Regions from separate parts of the Butyricimonas paravirosa genome, predicted to be linked through region 1. Evidence: riboswitches for the same ligand, from Rfam matches in the RefSeq annotation. Region 1 holds a riboswitch; each other region holds the start of a gene.
What was found. A riboswitch is a leader RNA that binds a small molecule or an ion and turns the genes downstream of it on or off. The one in region 1 is predicted to bind cobalamin.

Region 1 (6,899 bases):
GTCGTACTCGTTCATCTTGGTGATAGAGTAGGTGGTTGAGTCCCCGGCGAGACGTTTGACGGCAGCAAGTATCATCTCTTCCGTGATGCGGAAAGGACGAATCGTGTCAGTGGAGGCATCCAAGGTCACTTCCTTGCTGACCGTGCGGAGACGATAGAGGGGAATACCTTGGTAGTGGGTCCACTCGATGGTTTTGACAGGATCATCCGACGTGGCTGTGAGTGCGATGGCTTTTCGATAGTCCAAGGCATAGTCGGCAGGTGACGGGGCTTGTCTTTCGGCCGGGCTTTGGCGGAATCCGCGGGAGTCCTGTTTGCCAAAGAGCCACGAGGGAAGCGGGGCCATGGACATATAGCCGCTCAGTATCCACGTGAAGACAAATATACCGAAAAAGAAACCCGTGATGTGGTGCCATTTGAACCACTGTTTCTTGTATGGAGAGCGGAGAAAGCCTTTTCGGCGAGCGAGCCAGTAGGAACGTATGCCGAGAACGAATCCGGTAAAACACATGAACATTCCGAGATAACATGCCCAGTACATGAATTGTGTCCATAAGTTCTGGTTTCCTCGGATAACGGTGAAATACACCCAATGGGGAATGGCCCCGAACCATGCCCAGAAACGATTGTCGGAATCGGTAAACTGCAGGATATTGGCGGTTCGGGAAGAGACGTAAAGCTGGTATTTTTCCGGACCGTCGAAGTAGAATTTGTAGATGGGAAATTCCCGCTTGTAGTGGGCGAGGGGTATCCACTGGTCGAGGGTGCGTAAGGTATCCACCCGGGTAATCTTTCGATCGGCACACCAGCGAGCAGCCCGGTTTTCACAGAGTGCGTAGTTAATAACGGGAGCCACGACATTCGTGTCCGCGTATAACTCAACGCTTTGGCGTCCCCCTCCTATACTGAATACGGGATCTCCATACGGGTTGTTCAGAGAGAGGCCGTGGATTGGCGTTTTGGCAGGGAGACGGAATAACACGTCTTGGATGGCGGGCAAGCCATTCGTATCAAGAATTTCCGCACGAGTGAACCGATCTTCTTGGCTTACACGAGGAAAGGAGTGGTAGATCATCACGATTCCGGATATGAACCATGAAAAGCACAGGATACAGAGAATTAATCCCAGTATCCGGTGGATATGGATAAACAATTTGGTTAACATGGGCGGGTTAGTCTATATCGTCTGTTTTCTCGTATTTCTTTTTCTTCACGGTGATGTCTTCCCGTTGGTGTTTGGTGGCGAATTTCACGTGTTGGATGAAAAGTTCCTGTATGGCGGGATATTCTCCCAGTCCTTTGAGCAGGACGTTTACTTTATAGCCTTTCTTTTCCAGTTCGTCTTTCCAGTCCCCGGCGATGTCATTTTTGGCATGGTCTCCGGCTACGAACATAAAAGGAACAAGTGTTATTTCTTTTGCCTTATTCGCTTCGAGTTCGCGGATTACATCATCCATCGTGGGGTAACCTTCGATCGTTCCCACGTGGTAGTTCTTGTGTCCTTGGGCTTTCATCACGTAGTCGAGCATCCCGTAGGTTGAGTTTGCCGGGTGGTAGGTCCCGTGGCACACGAAGACGCAATCCCCTTTTTCCTTGTCCTTGATTGATGCGGCAATCGCTTTTACCACGGCTTGGTAATCCTCGGGAGAATGAAGAAGAGCTGTCCCTAAGCGAATGTCTTTGAACTTCGTTTGGTATGATGCAACTTCTTTTTGCAGGGCTTCCATTTCAATTCCTTCGATGATGTTCGTGGGTTGAAGGATCAAGTGGGTATAGCCGTCGGCAATCAGTTTGTTCATGGCTTCCGTCGGGTTGGGTTTGGTTATTCCTTTTTCTTTCAGACGGCGCATGATCATGCGGGAAGTGTAGGCTTCACGTACTTCCACTCCGGGGAATGTTTGTGCCACTTTTTTGTTGATGGCATCGATGGTCAAGGCTCGGGTGTCATCGTGAGTTGTACCAAAGTGAACCATGAGAATGGCTACTTTGTCATTAGGACCGAGGGTCTTGAATATATCGGAATGTTTGAAACCACCGCCACCGTGGGCTAATACATTAAGACTGATAAAGAGGGATAGTATGATGATAATTGTTTTCATTATTTTTTAAATCTAATAGTTAAACTTGCAAAGAATGTTCTTCCCGGACTTAATGTTCCGAGATTAGAGCCGTAAGGCAGGTTCTGGGAATAGTCGAACAGGTTCTCGATTCCCGCGTTGATTTCGAAAAGGAACATACCCACGGGAGAGAAAGAGTGGTTCGTTGTCAGATTCCAGATTTGGTACTTGGGTGCGTCAATCTCTTGGACTTTCACGAATTTTTTGCCTTGAATTCGTCCGTTTAGGTTCACGTTAAGACGATAGTTTGTCCATTCGTGCATGTAATTCGCCTTGACGGTTGCCGAGTGACGGATGCTTTCTTCCAAACGAATTTTGGTTTTCCTATCCCGGGCATCCACGTAGCTATATCCACCACCTAGAGAAAATCCCGCACCGAGGTAGCTGTTAACGGAAATATCAACTCCTTGTGTCCGGGCTTTGTCCAGATTCTCGTAAGTTTCTCGGGAAGTGACCTTGTTGGCTTCGTCTTCCGGTGTTAGGGGTAATTTCTTTGACTCTATAACGTTACGGAGGTCATTGATATACCCGTTTACGGAGATGTTACAGTACTTTCCCGCATATTCCGTGTTGAAAGCGTAGTAATTCGATTTCTCCGGTTTCAGATCGGGGTTCCCGATAACGACGGTTAATTTTCCTTTCTTGGCAGATTCCTTATAATAATAGAGGTCCGTCAACAAGGGAGCCTTGAATCCGGCCGCGTAAGAGAGCCTGAAGTTGAAATTTCCTAGGCTGTACATGGCTGAAAGTTTGGGCGTAAACTGATTCTTGAATGCCTCGTGGTAGATGTAACGGAAACCGGGTACTAATTGGAGTTTTTTGAAAAGACGAATCTCGTCTTGTGCATAAAGAGCCAGCGTATAGACATCTTTACTCTCCACCAGATCGGTGGGATTCTTTAAGTAGTCCTTGATGTACTCGGTTCCAATGGAAATTTTGTTGTACTTACCGATCTTGAATACTCCTTTTAGGTTGGTAGATAAGTAGCGTTGACGTTTGGTCAGGATTTCATCTCCGACGTGGGTGGTCGTGTCGCCCTTGGACTCGATGGCACGGGTGTATACTTTGTAGTACTCGTAGTTGTTGGCGTTGACATCCAAGCTAATATAAGCGGAATTACCGAACAGATATTTTCCCCCCAATCCCACAGCGTAGTTCTCGTATGACATATCATAGTCGAATCCGGAAGGGTCTTTAGCATCCTTGTTCACGGGACGGTCGAGTTCTTTGGTAAAGTAACTTCCTTCCACGTACAAGTTCAGATTTTTTGATGGATCGAAGGCAAAACGTTGGTTCACGATGTCCGAGTGAAATTTATCAGACACTTTGCGACGGGTAGGTACACTATCTTCTGTGATATTACTGAGTTGCCAGCCGTCAGATTGGCGCCTTTGATAAGAGGTTGAGGACGAGAATTTGCCAGCGTTGATGTCTGCGTTGACGTTCTCGATAAAACTGCCCTTGCCTCCTAATCGGGTCGTGGACACGATGTTCAGGGCGTCATGTGGCTGATCTGTGATAATGTTGATCACTCCCGCGATAGCGTCCGATCCGTAGAGGGAGGAGGCTGCACCTTTAAGGACTTCGATTCGTTTTACCCTACCCATGTCGATTCGGGAGAGGTCAACGTAACCGGAAATGTCTCCGGTCATTTTCTTCCCGTTCACGAGAACGAGGATATAATCTCCTTTCATTCCGTTAAGGGTCATGTTTGTACTCATAGCCGTTGGTCGGAAACTAAACGAGGGATTTAGCATCACGAGGGCATCCTCGATGGTGGAGATTCCGCCTTTTTTGATGTCCGAGGCTGTCATGACCTCGACGGGGACTGGCGAGTCCTTTAATTTTCGGTGAGTTCCCGTTCCCGAAACAACGACTTGATCGAGGTTGATCAGTGATGTTTTCAGTTGGAACAGAATGTCACTTTTGCTACTACTGACTTTTATGGAACTGACTTCGTAACCGGGGTAACTGGCCCGGAGCGTGTAGGTACCGTCGGGGACTTTTTCGAGGATGAATTCGCCCTTGTTGTTCGTGGCGATTCCGATGCTTGTTCCGACTAATCGTACATTGGCCCCGATAAGTGCTTTCCCGCTTTTTGCATCGATCACTTTCCCTCTCAACGTGATCTGCCCTAGCGAGACGCTTGCCAAAGTCAGCATGAATAATGTAGTCAGTACTACAATTCTTTTCATTCGGGTTAAGTTTTAAAGTTTATAATAGTATTCCTGGCCCCGAGAATACGCTATTACCTGTGTTTGTCTCGGCAGGTCTCCTGACTACGCCTAAGAAAGATACCTTCCCGTCCTTACGAACAGTGGTGTAAGAACCTTTCTTTGAATCTCCTCGTTAGGGAGAAACGGGCATCACAGTAGCGGGCACTGTACCGGATTCTAACCGGTTTCCCTCTTGTATGTTAATTGAGCATTAACACATCACCTAAGACGGCACAAATGTATATATTTTTTGACAAAAGGTTACGGTTGGATGAGAAAAATGATACCGGGAGAAGGTATAGAGATTCGTTAGGGACATTGTTGGAGTTTTTATTATAGGGATTGGTTGTCAGTTTGTTATGATGATTGAATTATGGAAATAAAAAAATCATGTTGAAAAAGTATAATATAAAAAAATATATTACATTCGCGCCATGTTTTGGTGCGGAGCCTTCGGTCATGGAGGTGATGCTTAATAGGGAATCCGGTGTGAATCCGGGACTGTACCCGCAGCTGTAAGTTCCTGTACAAGGGGTTTTGTACTTCAAATGTCACTGGTTATAAACTGGGAAGGCAACAAAATCCGGAACAAGTCAGAAGACCTGCCGAACTAGATAAACCATAGCTTTCGGGAAAAAAAGCGAGAGGGAAAAAGATGGATTTTACCTTAAACTCATGTTGCCCAAAAGACTATGTTAATAATGCTTATTCATTATTAATATATAGTTGTATGAAAAAAGTTGTTGTATTAGCATTGTTGCTGTTTGTGTGCGTCGGTTCGCTTTTCGCTCAAGAGAACGATAAGCGAAAGAAAAAGAGTATCACGGACTCTTTATTCCGTATCGATCAGGTGGATGTGATGCAGAAAAAGAAGAGGATTGATTTGTTGGGATTGGATGTGCCTTTACGTTTCGTTCCGATAACGGTGAGCAAGTTGTCTAGCCAGATGCTTGACCGGAAGGGAATTGTTGATCTGATGGATGCCGTTAAGTTTTTGCCGGGAATTGTAGCGAAAGACAAGCAATACGGGCAGTTCCAACAGTTTTCTATTCGCGGACAGGGGAGTGCGGTTGTTATGATTGACGGGATTCGCGATGAGCGGACGTTGAATAATAACGTGCCTTACGGGGATTTGGCTGCCGTGGAGTCGATCGAATTGTTGAAAGGACCCGCCGCTATTTTGGCCGGACATTCGGCTATGGGCGGAGTGTTGAATATCGTGCGCAAGAAAGCGTCTCCCGATTTTTCGGCCAACGCTCGTATCAGTTATGGTAGCTGGGATGAGAGACGGGCTACTCTTGGTTTCGGGGGAAAACTTGTGGGACCTCTCGAATATCGTGCCAATATCAATTATTCAACGGGAGACGGATGGCGTGAGGTGAATGCAAATCGTTTTTCCGTGTATGGTGTTTTGGGTGCTGATTTGGGAAAGTGGGGACGTATTGATGTGACCGGTAGCTATGCCGATGATGATTACACGACCGAGATCGGGGCTGCACCCGTTATGCCCGGTGATATGTTCTACGTGGACGGAGACAAACCGTACGCGCTGAAGGGGGATCGCCACCCGGAGGCGGATTACCGCGAGGTTTATAATGACTTTGCCAATAATTACATGAAACGGAAAGTATGGGATATGTCTGTGTCATACGTTTACCAGATCACGGATTGGATGAAGTTGAAAGAACGTTTTTCCTATTTCCACAGTGATTTGGATTATCATTGTATTGAGGGGCTTTCTTATCGTACCTCTAAGGATCCGATATATAAATGGTATTATTATAAGTCAGAAGACGAGAAGGTGTATGTTGACTTGGATACGGTTCAACGAGGAAATGCTGCCCGTCAGAATCCGTTGAATTTTAACCCGGACCACAAAAACGTGAATAATACGATCGAGTTGACCGGGAAGTTCGAGACAGGTTCCGTGTTGCATAACTACACGTTGGGATGGACGTACAATTGTTTTGATTTCGCCCAGTATAACGGTTATGGAGATGACGATTTGTGGGGGCCCGGTTTGGATGCACTTTTGCCTGTGCGGGACCCGCATATCGTGCAGGGATGGTGGGACACGAAAGTTTCAGCCGTTTCTCTGCGCACGGAGAGAACGCATGGAATTTATTTGCATGACGTGATCGAATTCAATGATAAATGGAAAATGATGGCATCCGGGCGTGTGGATTTGTATAGCCGGAAAACATCAAGTGCTACGATTGATGACGGGAAACAGAAATATGAAACGAAGAACAGGAAAGAATGGAAAGAGGTGGAGACCTCGGCATTCACGTATCGGGTGGGTGTCGTGTATTTTCCCATGCCTGAATTGTCATTCTACGGTTCTATTTCTTCTTATTTCAATCCTGTAACTACAACATATAGTCCTACCGTGATGTATTTGGACCGCAAGGGTAACGAGTTCAATCCTGATGAGGATGGGGGCGAAGTGTTCAAGCCGGAAAAAGGGTATTCCACGGAAGTCGGTGTACGTTACACCTTGAACGAGATGGTGGATATTAACGCGAGTGTATTTTATATTCGTAAGTATAATATCGTGAAGAGTCTGG
Region 2 (6,899 bases), 140 kb from region 1:
GGTTGAATAGATTTCTTTTATTTCTTCTCTTGTTAATTCCACGTGGTTGTTAGCCAGCAGGCGTTGTTGTGTTTGAAGTACGTTGTCGGTGAACCCATCAATTTCTTCGGGTTTCATACCATAGGTGTGGAGTGGGTTTTTGGATAACAATTTACCCAATAGGTAATCGAGTTCTTCATACACGTGTTCCGTGTCGGTTCCCAGGAGGTGTGCGAGTAGCGCGTTAACTTCCGTGATGTTCCCAAAAGGTTTTTTCTTGTAATAGAACTTGAATACTTCTGTGAAGAACTGGTAATTAGCTTCCCCGTGGGGTACGTGATAGTTTCCCCCGAGCGGGTAAGATAGTGCGTGTACGGCACCCACCCCGGTGTTTCCGAATGCAATACCGGCATAATTGCTGGCAATCAGCATTTCTCTCAGGCGCTCTAGGCGATATTCCGGTCCTTGTGCGGCAATGTGTTTGAAAACGTCAATGATGCTTTCAATGGCTGCTCGACAGAATATCTGGGTGTAGGGATTTGATTTCGGGGAAACGTATGATTCTACGGCATGGATGAGGGCATCGATGGAACTGCACACGAAAAACTTGTAGGGAAGTCCCCGTATCAATTCCGGGATTAACACGGCATCATCTGCTAGTAGGGCGTCGTCGGCCAAACCCATTTTCGTGTGGCGGGATTTAATCTCGGCGATCGAAATATTGGTTACTTCGCTACCGGTGCCGCAGGTAGTGGGGAGGATCACCAATTGACGGGCTTTTTCAATGGGTATTTTGCGTTCGAAAGCATCCGTTGCATTAACGATGCCACGCAGAGTAAATAGTTTAGAGATGTCAATGACGGTTCCTCCCCCTGCGGCTATCACACGGGTATAATTTTCTAGTTGAATGTCCGCGAGAATATGGTTGATCATCTCGTCGGACGGCTCTCCCATTCCGTATTGTTCTTGCATGATGAAACGACAAGGAAGGTTAAGACCACGCATGTATGGATTGTATAGGAATTCGTTCGTGATGATTAAATCTTCTTTCGTGAGATTGAATTCTTTGGCAAAGTCTGCAAAAGAGTCGAATTCACTTAAACGGGTTTTTAATTTGAATAATTGCATGATTATTTCATTTTATATTGTTTTTAGTGCTAACGGGAAACGACGAAAGAATTCTTCCGTGAGCGATTCTCTGAAATCGGGATGAGCTATCCGGATTAGGTTCTCGGCTCGTTGGCGTAAAGTTTTTCCTTTGAGGTGAGCGATTCCGTACTCCGTGACAATATAATCCACCTCGTTTCGTGAGGTCGTGACGGCTGCTCCTGCTGCTAGATACGGTACTATACGGGAAACCTTCCCCCGGGCTGCCGTGGAAGGCATGGCCAGGATGGATTTACCGCCTTCGGAGAGGGCTGCTCCCCGGATGTAATCGACTTGGCCTCCCGTTCCGCTGAATTGTTTCGGGCCGATGGTTTCGGAACAAACTTGTCCGGAAAGATCGATCTCGATACAAGAGTTGATGGATATTAATTGACGATTCTGGCAAATGATGTAAGGATCGTTTACATAGTCCACGGGAAAGAGGGCTACATCGGGATTGTTATCAACAAAATCGTATAGGCGTTGGCTTCCCATGAGGAAGGTGGCAACCAGTTTCCCCGGATGGAGGGTTTTACATTTTCCGTTGATGACTCCTTTTTGGACCAGATCGATTACCCCGTCAGAGAACATTTCCGTGTGAATACCCAGATCTTTTTTGTCTTGCAGGCATTGCAGGACGGCATCGGGGATTGCTCCTATTCCCAGTTGCAGGGTGGAGCCATCCTCGATGAGTTCTGCACAGTACCGACCGATAGCTTGTTCCGTTTCCCCGATTTTAGGCAGGGGTATTTCAAACAAGGGGTTGGAGGTTTCCACGATATAATCCAGTTCGGAAACGTGTATGTGGTTATCACCTCCAACATGAGGCATCCGGTCGTTCACTTCGGCAATCACCATGCGTGCGGCATGAGCCGCGGGTTTAGTGTAGTCGGAAGAAACTCCGAAACTACAATAACCTTCTTCGTCCGGTGTGCTGAGATGAACGATTGCCACGTCAACAGGTAGAGTTCCGTTGCGGAAAAAGTGTGGTAATTCGTGAAAGAAACAAGGAATGAAGTCTGCACGGTCTTCATTCACGGTTTGTCGGGTGTTTCCTCCCACGAAATTGGTGTTGTGCCGGAAGTGGGATAACATTTCCGGTTGAGTATAAGCTCCATCGCCAAGGCATAGCATATGGTATATTTCCACGTTATGGAAATCGTCTTTGTGTGCCACGAGAGCTTTGGTGATTTCCTGAGGAACACCTGCTGCATGGGCAAAGACAACCCGGTCGTTGTTCCGGATGGCCTTGATTGCTTTCTCGGCTGTGGTTAGTTTTTGTGTATAAAGTTCTTTCCAGTTCATCATCTATCTATTTTATTGCGGTTGAGAATCTGACGAGCAAAGTCTAATATACCGGGATCTATTTCGTTCACCAGAGTGACTTTCCCGATCTTGTTTCCCATTTGTTCCGAGAGAATGCGTTGCACGGTCTGTTCAATCGTGATTTGTGCGGCAGGGCATCCCTTGCAGTTGCCGAGTAGAGCAACCCGCACGTCTTTCTCGCGGATTTCCCGAATAACAATATCCCCCCCGTGGTCCTGGAGGAGAGGGCGAATGTGTGTTTTTATGATCTCCTCCAGGTGCTTCCACAGAGTCGTGGGGTCTTGATTATTTCCGGTTCTTACTTTCATCGATCCGGGCAATTTGTTTTGCTAATTCTTTCTTGTTTTCGAGGTTTCCTTGCCGGGCAATCATGATTCGTTGTGCTTGTGGGGAGCCGGCTCCGTGCATGGATTCCGTGCGGTAGCCTACCGCCGCGGTCCCGAGCGTGATGTTCTCGATCAGGCGAAGAATACGCATCCGGTTTTCAGTGTCAGTCCCCGTGGCTCCTTGCAGGTATTTTTTTACATATCCACCGATATACGGGTCTCTTAAATCTTGGGCTGAAGGCATGGTTACCATTAATCCCCCGGCAATATCTTCCGCGAGTCTGGCAATTTCATACGGGAAACGAGTCACGTTCTGTTTGCAGACATTGGCAAGTAGCAAATTGATCTGGTAGTTGCCCGCCAACGTGGGTTCTCCTTCTGCCGAGCAGGCGATTCCGCACGAGTAGAGGGTTTCGTTGAGGTGCATCATTTCGATGAGCTTGTCCTTGATATGGTTGGCTTTAGGTACTCCATTGTAGTCTGCGGCGAGAGCGGCAGCACCGATAAGTACGTCACCTACACCGACTTTACATCCCCCGTAGGATTGTCTGTGATAACCGGCAAAACGCTCTACCATCATGCCTGCAAATTCATATTCTTTACACATGAAAATTCGCTCGTTGGGGACGAATACATCGTCAAATATCACAAGAGCTTCATGTCCACCGAATTGTGAATTTCCCAAGTCGAGATCCGCATCTTTTTCCATTTTGCGGGTATCGCAGGACTGGCGTCCGTAGATCATGAGTACGCCTTCCGCATCAGAAGGCACGGCAAATGAAACAGCGTAGTCTTTATCGGATTCTTTCATGGCTACGGTCGGCATAATCAAGTGTTCGTGGGAATTGACTGCCCCGGTTTGGTGAGCTTTGGCCCCGCGAACGATAATCCCGTCCGGGCGTACTTCCTTGATGCGAAGATATAGGTCCGGATCTTCTTGTTGTGATGGAGAAAGACCCCGGTCTCCTTTCGGATCGGTCATAGCCCCGTCGACAGTGAGATCGTTGTCTTGTACATATTTCAAGTACTCTATGAAACGTTTGTGGTATTCCGTTCCATGAGCTTGGTCAATTTCGTAAGTGGTGGAGTAAATGGCGTTGAAGGCGTCCATTCCAACGCAGCGTTGGAAACAAGCCCCGGTTTTCTGTCCGACTAAACGTTGCATCTTTACCTTGTTGATCAAGTCTTCGGTGCTTTGATGCAGGTGGCAGAAACGATTAACTGTTTTTCCGGTAAGATTGGATTTTGCCGTCATGAGCGTCTTGTACTCATCTTTTTCAGCCAATTCATAAGTCATGGCCACTGAATTCATGGACGGGCGGATCATCGGGTGATCTACAGGGTTGCTGATTAGTTCTCCCATGAAATAGACCTTCAGGTTTAGTTTCCTGAGACTCTCAATGTACTGTTCTTTTGTCATCATGATCTTTGATACTTTATTAGTTGTAATATTTTGAATAAAGAAAAATTGCAGTAAATAAAAGCCGTTTGCTGTCTGTTACAGGGGAGAATTTGAAGGGAAGAAAGTGAGAAGGGAAAGGATACAGAGGATCGAGGCGTATGTTTGCCGTTGAAGGGGTAACATTCGCTGTCTCTCGTTGCCATCATAGAGAAACATTTTCTTTTTCTCGTTGAAAAAGAATTAATTACGTCAGTATAAATATACTCACGCTGTAATGCTCCTTTGTTCATAATGTTCCATCCCGGGGGACGTCAACACAATTTTATTTTTATGAATAACTTCGCACATCTCCTTTACCCCAAATCCCCAGAGTAACGGATTTATATTTTGTCAGGCAGGTCTTCTGACTTGTTCCGGAATTCGCGGCCTTCCCTTTTCTTGTTGAAAAAGTGACCATTAGAATGCGAAAACCTTTTTAAGAACTTACAGCTGAGGGCACAGTCCCGGATTTTCACCGGATTCCCTATTCAATCTTTTCCCTTGCAGGGGGAAGAGATCACCATGACGTCACAAAGGTATATAAATATAATTGTATTCCTACTTTTTTTCTGTAATTTTTTAATGGATATTGAGAGCTTGTTTAAATTTCGCATTGATAAAATAAAAATATTGAGTGTTGGTTGTTCAAGAGACAGGTTATCCAATACAAGATAGTTATCCACCAACAAGTGTTTTACTACTCCCGTGGTACGTTGTTACACTATTGTTTGGTATAGTTTTCTCCGTGCTTTCTCCGTGCTTTCTCCGTGCTTTCTCCGTGTCACTTGCGAGTGATCGCCGGAGGAAATACATTTGAACGTGGCACGAATCGAGCTGGAGGCATATTGGAACACCGAAGGAACATCGAAGGAATATTGGTATGACCTAGAGGTAATCAAGCAACAACGAGATTTTGTTCAACAAAATTTAAATGGGGTCTAAAACAATCTATTGAAAAAAGGAATAAAAGGAGAGATTTTGAAAAAAGTCGTATATTTGTGATGCTTGGATGCAGAATTTTATTTGGTGTCAATGGATGATTTGAATAGTATATTTATCCGTCAAATAAACGAAAAACAGGAAAAAGCTTTTCATGAGTTGTTTCTACGTTTTTTTAATTATCTCGTTGTGTATGCCATGAGGCGAGTGCAGCGACGGGATGTGGCGGAGGATATTGTGCAGGAGGTTTTCGTGAATGTGTGGGAGGGAGATAAGGAGTTTAACTCGTATGTCGGTTTCAGGGCTTTTCTTTATAATGCTGTGGCGAATAGATGCATGGATTATTTAAAACATCAAGTTGTAGAAGACCGATATGCTGCGGCGGTCATGAAAGAGGAGCATGAATGGGATGAGCTGGATATGGCAGAAGAGGAGATGTACCGGGAGTTGCATCTCGTGGTGCAGGAATTGCCGGAGCGAAGTCGTGCGGTGTTTGAATTACACTTGGAAGGGAAGAAGAACGAGGAGATCGCTCAATTGCTTGCTTTATCAGTACTTACCGTGAAATCCTACAAGAAAAATGCCATGCAATATTTAAGAAAGCGCTTGGGTGATGCACATTTTTTGTTATTAGTCGGTAAATTTTTTTAAATCGGATACCCTCTTTTTGTTTTCGTGGTCGTATTAGGAGTAAAATATGATCATAGATATGGACTATAAAAATGAAATAGGTCATTTGCTTCAAAAATATTTCTCTGGAACGATCATGCCGGACGAACAGCGTTTGTTGGATAGTTGGATGAAGGAGAAGGAAGAGCATAAGCAGTTGTTCGAGAGATTGCGGAAAGATACTCGTTTCGCGGAGGAATACGGGATATTTCGTGAGGTGGATACGACTCGGGCTTGGGAGACTTTCCGTGTGAAAAACGGGCTTGGGCGACAACGACGGATGACTACATGGATCAAGTATGTAGCTGTAATTGCATTACCTTTACTTGTTGCTGGGGTATGGCTGTTGTATCCTCGTGGAGGTGAGCAATCAATACCGGTGGCTCAAAATACGAAAATCGTGAAACGGGAGGTGAGTCCTGTTTTGGAGGTTGTTGGTGGAGGTAAAGTGATACTGGAGAAGGAAAAGGATAAAATGATAGAGGCGGGTAGGGGCGTTGACGTTCAACAAAGTTCCGGAATGCTGGTGTATTCGGATTCGGTTGTGTCAGAGTATGTGGATACGAATGTGTTGAGGATTCCCAAGGGTGGTGAGTTTAAGTTACAATTAGCAGATGGGACACGGGTGTATTTGAATTCAGCGACGGATTTAAGGTATCCGGTGGCTTTTACCGGGCCGGAACGACGGGTGTACTTGAAAGGAGAGGCTTATTTCGAGGTCGCAAAAGATGTGGAACATCCGTTTATCGTGGTTACGGATGATGTACAAGTACGGGTGTACGGGACTTCGTTCAATGTGAATACGCTTGGTGCTGATGGGGTTCGTACTGTGCTGGTGGAAGGAAAAGTAGGGATTCGAGGTCAGGATTTGGACCGGGAGTACGTGTTGAAACCGAACGAGCTTGCATTTTATGACCGGAATTCCCGTGATATGAAAATTGAAACAGTTGATCCCGATTTATATACTCTTTGGCGAAAAGGAATTTTCGTGTTTGAGCGGGAAACATTGGAAAATATCATGAATACTCTTTCTTTATGGTATGACATGGAGGTGTTTTTCCAGTCGGAGAGTG
Region 3 (6,899 bases), 170 kb from region 1:
GACGTGGAAGGTTCTTATTTTTTTGAATTTCGGGTAACTACACCGGGAGGGAGTGCGGAGAAAGTGATCCGGGTGGATGTGGGAAAGAAGGCGTTGCCTGTTATTTCATTCGCGTTGCCGGGATCCGGGGTAAAGGTGGTTGCGGCCACGGATTACGTGTTCCGTCCGGATGTGCAGAATAACGAGAATGCGGTTTACGAGTGGTATTTGGGTAATGATAAAGTGGGAAGTGGAGAGGAATATACCTTTAATCAAGCGGAATTGGGGGAGTACCAGTTGACGTTGATTGTGGTTAACGAGGATGGACAGGATGAAAAGCAACTTACCGTGGAGGTAGTGGAACGACAACCTTTACAAGTGGAGTTTTTGAAATCCAGTTTGTTGGCGGAGAATACGGATTGTTATGTGTTTAAAGATGGAACAATTTGTTTGACTCCTTGGATTGAGAATGCGGGGGAGGGGACCACTTACGAGTGGTCGGTGAACGGAGAGATCGTGGAATGCAAGGATCGGGTATTTGCTTTTGAACCAGCTGGCGAAGGAACGTTCACGGTAAGCGTGCAAGTGGTAGATGCGGATCAAGCACGAGCAAAGATGATTAGCCGGAATATTCAGGCGACGTCGATCGTAAGGCAGGTTGCCACGGTTCAGGTTATTTGCAGGGGAGATGAGATGGGGGCTTTCCGGGCGGCCACGGGGACAAGTGCTGCCGAGAGTAACCGGGTATATGAATATTTGCCTGCCCCGGGACAGTTTATTAACGAGTATAAGGAGGCCGGGATGGGAGATTTTACGGTCAGTACTCAAAAGGAAGCTTGTGATTATGCAGCCCGGCGATTGGAGAATCATGCCTACGTGTCTTTGGGTGGTTTTGGCGGTTATATTATTGTCGGTTTTGATCATAGTGTCCTTAACTCGGGTGCTTACGAGGGGTATGATTTTGCCATTGAGGGGAATGCTTTTGACGGGAGTTCGGAGCCGGGAATCGTGTGGGTCATGCAAGATGTGAATGGAAATGGATTGCCTGATGATACGTGGTATCAGTTGAAAGGTAGTGAGTATGGAAAGGAGGAGACGATCGAGACGTATGCCGTGACTTATTACCGTCCGGCAGGAGTGGGCATGAATGTCGGTTGGTCGGACAATTGCGGAAACACGGGTGTGATAGATTATTTGGCAGAATATCACTCTCAAAATAGTTATTATCCGGCATGGGTAACGGAAGATAGCTATACTCTCCGAGGAGTGTGTTTGAAGGCTCGTAATCGTTTTAATGGCTCTATCTGGGTGAATGAAAATTATGATTGGGGGTATGCGGATAATATGGGTAGTGACCGATTGTCGACTTCTGTTAATCCGGATGCAGAACCGGTAAACGTGTATTTCAAGATCAGTAATGCTGTTTATGCGAACGGGGAGGCTACTGATCTGAAGTATATCGATTTTGTTAAGATTCAAACAGGGGTGAATGCTAAAAGTGGAATTATCGGAGAGGTTTCAACGGAGGTATTTTCTGTAACTGATAAAAATGTAAATAATTAGAAGGGTTCGTTGCTTTCAGGTTTGAGGTTGTCTCTATGACGGGGACAACCTCATTCTATTTATATTTCTTGTGTTTTTATATGGTTAGGATGCACGTAGAGGTTTATTTTTAATTCCGTTGTTATTTCGGCGAGCCACAATGTTCGGGATAGCTACTCCTAGTGAAATACAGAGAATGATGAGGGCTGAATCGACTGCGTTAGAGAAAGCATTGGTAACTTCTCCGATTACCCCATGAAGTTCGATAAAGCCTAATAACGAGCGATACATTAATACTCCCGGAATCATGGGAATGACAGAGGGAATGGTTAGCACGTGGTTGGGAACATGGAACCAATGTGTGGCTTTTACGGCAATAAGGCTGACAGTGAAACTCCCCATGAATGAACCGATAACCGGTCCGTAGCCTAGTTCTAAGTTTACGAAATTACGCGTGCATACCGCAATAATTCCACCTGTGGCAACGATCCACGACAGGCGTTTGGGTACGTTGAATATCATTGAAAAACCCATTGCCGCAATGGCTGCCGCAAAGGCATACACGAGATAGGAATCGTGGGAAACGATGCTTAATTCATTGATTTTTTGATTTATGTTGAGATCGTTCACGATTAATATTCGCATGGCAAACGCAATGCCGAAAGTCATGGCTCCGATCATCATGATCGTGTTGGCTGCGCGGGTGATGCCGACGAGCAGGTGATTGTCGATCATATCATCCACAAAATTAATCAGCGGAACGCCGGGAACAATGAATAAGGCACAAGCCAATAGCGGATGATAAGGGGTAGAGGATAGGCCGGAGAAAGAGGAGGCGTATGCCAAGCAAGTGGAGACAAATGCTGCAATACCGATACTCATGTAAACATTGATACCGGTCTTGACGCAGTATGCCCGAGTTCGGAAACCTATGAAAGCACAAATGGAGGCGAACAGGAAAGCGATCCAGTCGGAGCCGAATAGTTTGCAAAATCCTCCACAGGCAAATCCGGCACCGATAGCTACTAGGTAAGGAGTGTAATTTCGGGGGGTATGAATGATCTTTTCCAATTCTTTTTCATAGTCGTCTAAAGAATAGTTTTCTTCTGTAGCTTTGAATGATAACTTACTGATTTGTGAGATCATGGTCATGTTGATGGCGTGATTTTCACATTTTTGAAACTTGGAAAATGAATGTTGTTCATCACTTACGTTAACCATGATCATGGTCCAACGAATGTCAATATGCAATTTCTCTTCCGGAATGTTCATAAAAGCGGCAACACGTTTCATGTTTCGTTCAATACGATTGGTGTCTGCTGCACTTTCCATTAATAGTTTACCTGTACGGAGTAAAAGATCCAGTTTACGCCGTAAAAGAAGTACATCCCATACTTCTGGATTTATTTCGTCGGTGGAATGATAAGTATTGATGTTTAAATTTTCCATATTGGGGTACGAGCTTTCGAATAATATCTAATGTGTTATCGGTTTAAATGTTTTATCCTAAAGCGAGAATGAGTAATTGAGCTGAAAGTACCCGGAGGAACATGGCCAGCGGGTAGACCGTGGCGTAGCCTACTGCCGGGGCATCACATGAGGTTTGTTCGTTGGAATAGGCGAGGGCGGGAGGGTTGGTGTTGGCTCCCGATAGAATACCGATCAGCGTGTAGTAATTTAGCTTGCAACCGTAGCGTCCAATCAGTCCTGTCACGAGTAATGGGAAGATGGTGATGATAGCCCCGTAGCCGATCCAAACGTAGCCACCCTCGTTCACGATGGTTTCGATGAATCCTTTTCCGGCTCCCAGTCCCACGCAGGCAAGGAAGAGAGCAATGCCGATTTCCCGGACCATCAGGTTCGCGCTCATGGTGGTGTAGGTGATTAATTTATAGTGCGGGCCGAAACGACTGATGAGGATGGACACGATGAGTGGGCCGCCTGCTAGCCCCAGTTTTAGCGGTTGTGGGATGCCGGGGAGCATGAAAGGAATACTTCCTAGCACGCATCCCAAGGCGATACCAATGAATATGGGGATGAGGTTGGGATGATTCAGACGTTTCAACGAGTTGCCGAGTACTTTTTCTGCGTGACTTACCGCCAGTTCACTTCCGACTACCGTGACACGGTCACCCATTTGCAGTTGCAGGTTCGGGGCCGCCACGAGATCCACGCCAGAACGATTTATCCGGGTAATACTAGCTCCGAAGTTCCGGCGGATTCGGAGTTGCGATAACGTTTTCCCGTTTAATTCGGGTTTTGTGATGAGGATACGACGGGAGACGAGGTTCGTGTCTTCGTTTTCCCACTTCATGTCGATTTGTTTACCAAAAAACACAGTGATGGCTTCTATATCTTTCGGGTTGGAGATCACGAGTATTTGATCCCCGATGTGAAGTATGGTTTCCGAGTTAACTAGTTCCTGTTTTTCACCTTGATGGCGTATACGAGAGATGACGAATTTGCGGTTTACAAGAGGCTGGATGTCCTTGATAGCTTTGTTGTCGATTGCCTTATTGACGATTTCCAGTGAGACGGGACGTACGGTTAATTCTTGTAAATGTCCCAGTCCTTTTTCCGCTTCAGTTTCTTCCGTGGTCGTGTTGATTTTCAGGATATATTTCAAACTCTGTAGTGCCAGAATTGTACCGATTACCCCTAACGGGTAAGCCACGGCGTAGCCCATCGCAATTTCCGGGGCATCAATGCCGTTCAGGTCACTGTTAGCCTGCTGTGCGGCTCCTAGGCCGGGAGTGTTGGTGACAGCCCCGGAAAGGATGCCCACCATAGTCGTGATGGGGGTGTCTGTCACGAGGTAGAGGACAATAGCAACCACAACGCTCAGTGAAACGGAAGTTATGGCCAGCATGTTCAGCGTGAATCCGCCTTTTTTGAACGCAGAGAAAAAGCCGGGACCTACTTGAAGACCGATGGAATAAACGAATAGGATTAGCCCGAATTCTTTCAGGAAATGAAGTAGATGCTCGTTCAGGCTTAAATTGAAATGCCCGAAAACGATTCCAACGAAAAGAATCCACGTGACGCCAAGTGAGATTCCGGCAATTTTTATCTTGCCCAGCATGATGCCGAAAGCGATTACTAACGATAAGATAAGCACGGAGTGCGCAACTCCACCGCCCCAGAGATCGGGGCTTCCCTCGAAAAGATCTTTTAATAGTTCCATAAATAAATTGGCAGCGTTGGATTACGAAAGCAATACACCTGCACTAAATTATAATTGTATGTTTGTTTTTCGTACTGTTTCTCTAATCCCTCGAGTAAAAACAGCCTTTAATGAATGGCAGGTCTTCTGACTGGCTCCCGTCCCGATTCCTTCCCGATTTCTTATAAATCAGTGGAAAAAGTATGTACCAAGACGTTGAATGGAGTTTTACAGCAGCGAGGACTGTCCGGGATTCTCACCCGATTCCCTTTTCATCCGGTTTGATGTTTCGATCATCCGGAACCAATTCGGTGCAAAGGTAATGGATTTATTGAAAATTTTGTTTCATTTTCTCAATATTTCGAATGACTTACCTATAAATCATGATGTCTGTGTAGATATTTAGTTCATGTGTTGTTCGTTTGTGAATAATAAATATTGTGAATAATCCGTATGATAGTTTCTTTATCAAAATAATATTCGTTTTTTTCTATATTTTCGCGACGATTTTGGTATTACATTCTGTTTCAGATATGTGATAAAAGGGAATCAGGTGTGAATCCTGAACAGACCCGCTGCTGTGTACCTCATTAAAGTCCGAGGACAATGACTCTCTCCACTGTTTCAATTTGAAATGGGAAGGACGTCCTAGGATGGGGTAAGTCAGAAGACCTGCCAATCAATCATATTGTTTAACGTTCAAGGGAAGGAAGAACGTGGACACCGATAGTTTAATAATTGTCGACTGGATACGCCAAATCTTTTTTTGATTAAAAGGGGATTTATGTTTGCGAAGAGGTTATTTTATATTGTTACTATTATATGGATAGGTATAGCGTTTACATCGTGTGATAAGCCGGGAGTACCTTATCCTGGAGGAATAATAGGAGGTGGGGATATTGAAGCTCTTGTATTGAATGAGGGAAAACTTAACACGAATACCGGAACGATTTCGGTGATTTATAAGGACGGTCGTGTTGTGGCAGATGTTTTTCAAGATGTAAATCACCGTCCTATGGGAGACGTGGCGCAATCTATCACGTTGGTAAATGGGAAGTATTTCGTGGCGATGAATAATTCAAAAAAGATAGAGATTGTTGATCCGGTAACTTTTAAATCCGTGGGAACAATTCTTTACACGCAGGCGGGGTATCCTCGGCAAGTGGTGCCAATTTCTTCCACGGAGGCAATTGTGTCCGATCTTGACCGACAATTAGTACGTATCCGGACGGTTGAACCTTACGGGAAACCATTGGAATATATTTCTATCCCTCGGGCCGTAGAGTATCTGACTGTGGTGGAAAATAAAGTGTTTGGAATAACTCAGGGTGGTTTATATGTATTTGATGCTGATAATATAAAGAAGGAACAAGCTCGAGTTGTTAAGGATGTATATAATGAGGAGGATACGAAAACTTGTCAGTTACTTGTGGATAAGGAGGGGATGATTTGGGGATTGATGAACGAGCAGGAAGGTGGACAGGTAACAGGTGTTACGTTGAAATGTGTGGATCCCAAGCGGGAGAAGGTGGTGAAATCGTACACGTTATCTTTCGGGGATTCGAATTCACAGACTCCAGGCGAGATTATCGGTTATATTAATTATAACCGTACGGATATTGATCCCACGGGTACTTGGATTTATTTCAGCGTGAAAACTCGTTTGGCTGAAGAAAATAAGGAGGGAGTGAAGGAACAGCAAAGCGTGTACCGGATGAACGTGGAAACGGGAGAATTCAGTCATTATTATGACTTGCTGGAAGTGGGAATGATGTATGGTTTCGCAGTCAGTCCGGAGGGAGATATTTACTTGTGTGATTGTTTGGATTACACGGCGCAAAGAGGTTATGTCCGACATTATTTGAAAGATGGGACGAAGATTAGTCATAAGGTTGGGATTTATCCCGGTCAGGTTTATTTTCCGGGAAATCAACGTTAAAGAGTAAATGATGTTTAAAAGGATAGCAATAGGATGGTGTGTTTGTTTCATCTTGTGTGGAATGGGGGCGGAGGCACAGAAGAAAGATCCCGTGGCGATGTATGGTGTGATAGATACGGTACAGGTAGTCAGTCAGCGTGTTCGTCATGCTAACGAGGCAAATGCGGGGGCAAAAGTAAGCCGTATAGACCCGGAGATTATGCGGGCAAATAAAACCCGTTCGTTGGCGGAGTTATTAACGGACTACACGGCTATTTATATCAAAAGTTTGGGAAT

Region 2: another riboswitch for cobalamin. It lies ahead of F1644_RS14480 (4-hydroxyphenylacetate 3-hydroxylase family protein); the one in region 1 lies ahead of F1644_RS15130 (TonB-dependent receptor).
Region 3: another riboswitch for cobalamin. It lies ahead of F1644_RS14395 (putative transporter); the one in region 1 lies ahead of F1644_RS15130 (TonB-dependent receptor).

What each region holds. Positions count from the first base shown of each region.
Region 1 covers NZ_CP043839.1:3,708,958-3,715,856, forward strand. The annotation lists gene F1644_RS15120 (PepSY domain-containing protein) at 1-1,164, opposite strand, end outside; gene F1644_RS15125 (sirohydrochlorin cobaltochelatase) at 1,172-2,098, opposite strand; gene F1644_RS15130 (TonB-dependent receptor) at 2,098-4,311, opposite strand; cobalamin riboswitch at 4,365-4,574, opposite strand; cobalamin riboswitch at 4,770-4,956, shown strand; gene F1644_RS15135 (TonB-dependent receptor) at 5,063-6,899, shown strand, end outside.
Region 2 covers NZ_CP043839.1:3,564,678-3,571,576, forward strand. The annotation lists gene F1644_RS14465 (4-hydroxybutyrate dehydrogenase) at 1-1,107, opposite strand, end outside; gene F1644_RS14470 (acetyl-CoA hydrolase/transferase family protein) at 1,120-2,430, opposite strand; gene F1644_RS14475 (NifU family protein) at 2,430-2,759, opposite strand; gene F1644_RS14480 (4-hydroxyphenylacetate 3-hydroxylase family protein) at 2,737-4,200, opposite strand; cobalamin riboswitch at 4,556-4,759, opposite strand; gene F1644_RS14485 (RNA polymerase sigma-70 factor) at 5,224-5,808, shown strand; gene F1644_RS14490 (FecR family protein) at 5,867-6,899, shown strand, end outside.
Region 3 covers NZ_CP043839.1:3,542,915-3,549,813, forward strand. The annotation lists gene F1644_RS14385 (PKD-like domain-containing protein) at 1-1,542, shown strand, start outside; gene F1644_RS14390 (threonine/serine exporter family protein) at 1,627-2,970, opposite strand; gene F1644_RS14395 (putative transporter) at 3,023-4,705, opposite strand; cobalamin riboswitch at 4,805-5,008, opposite strand; cobalamin riboswitch at 5,180-5,378, shown strand; gene F1644_RS14400 (DUF5074 domain-containing protein) at 5,469-6,623, shown strand; gene F1644_RS14405 (TonB-dependent receptor plug domain-containing protein) at 6,634-6,899, shown strand, end outside.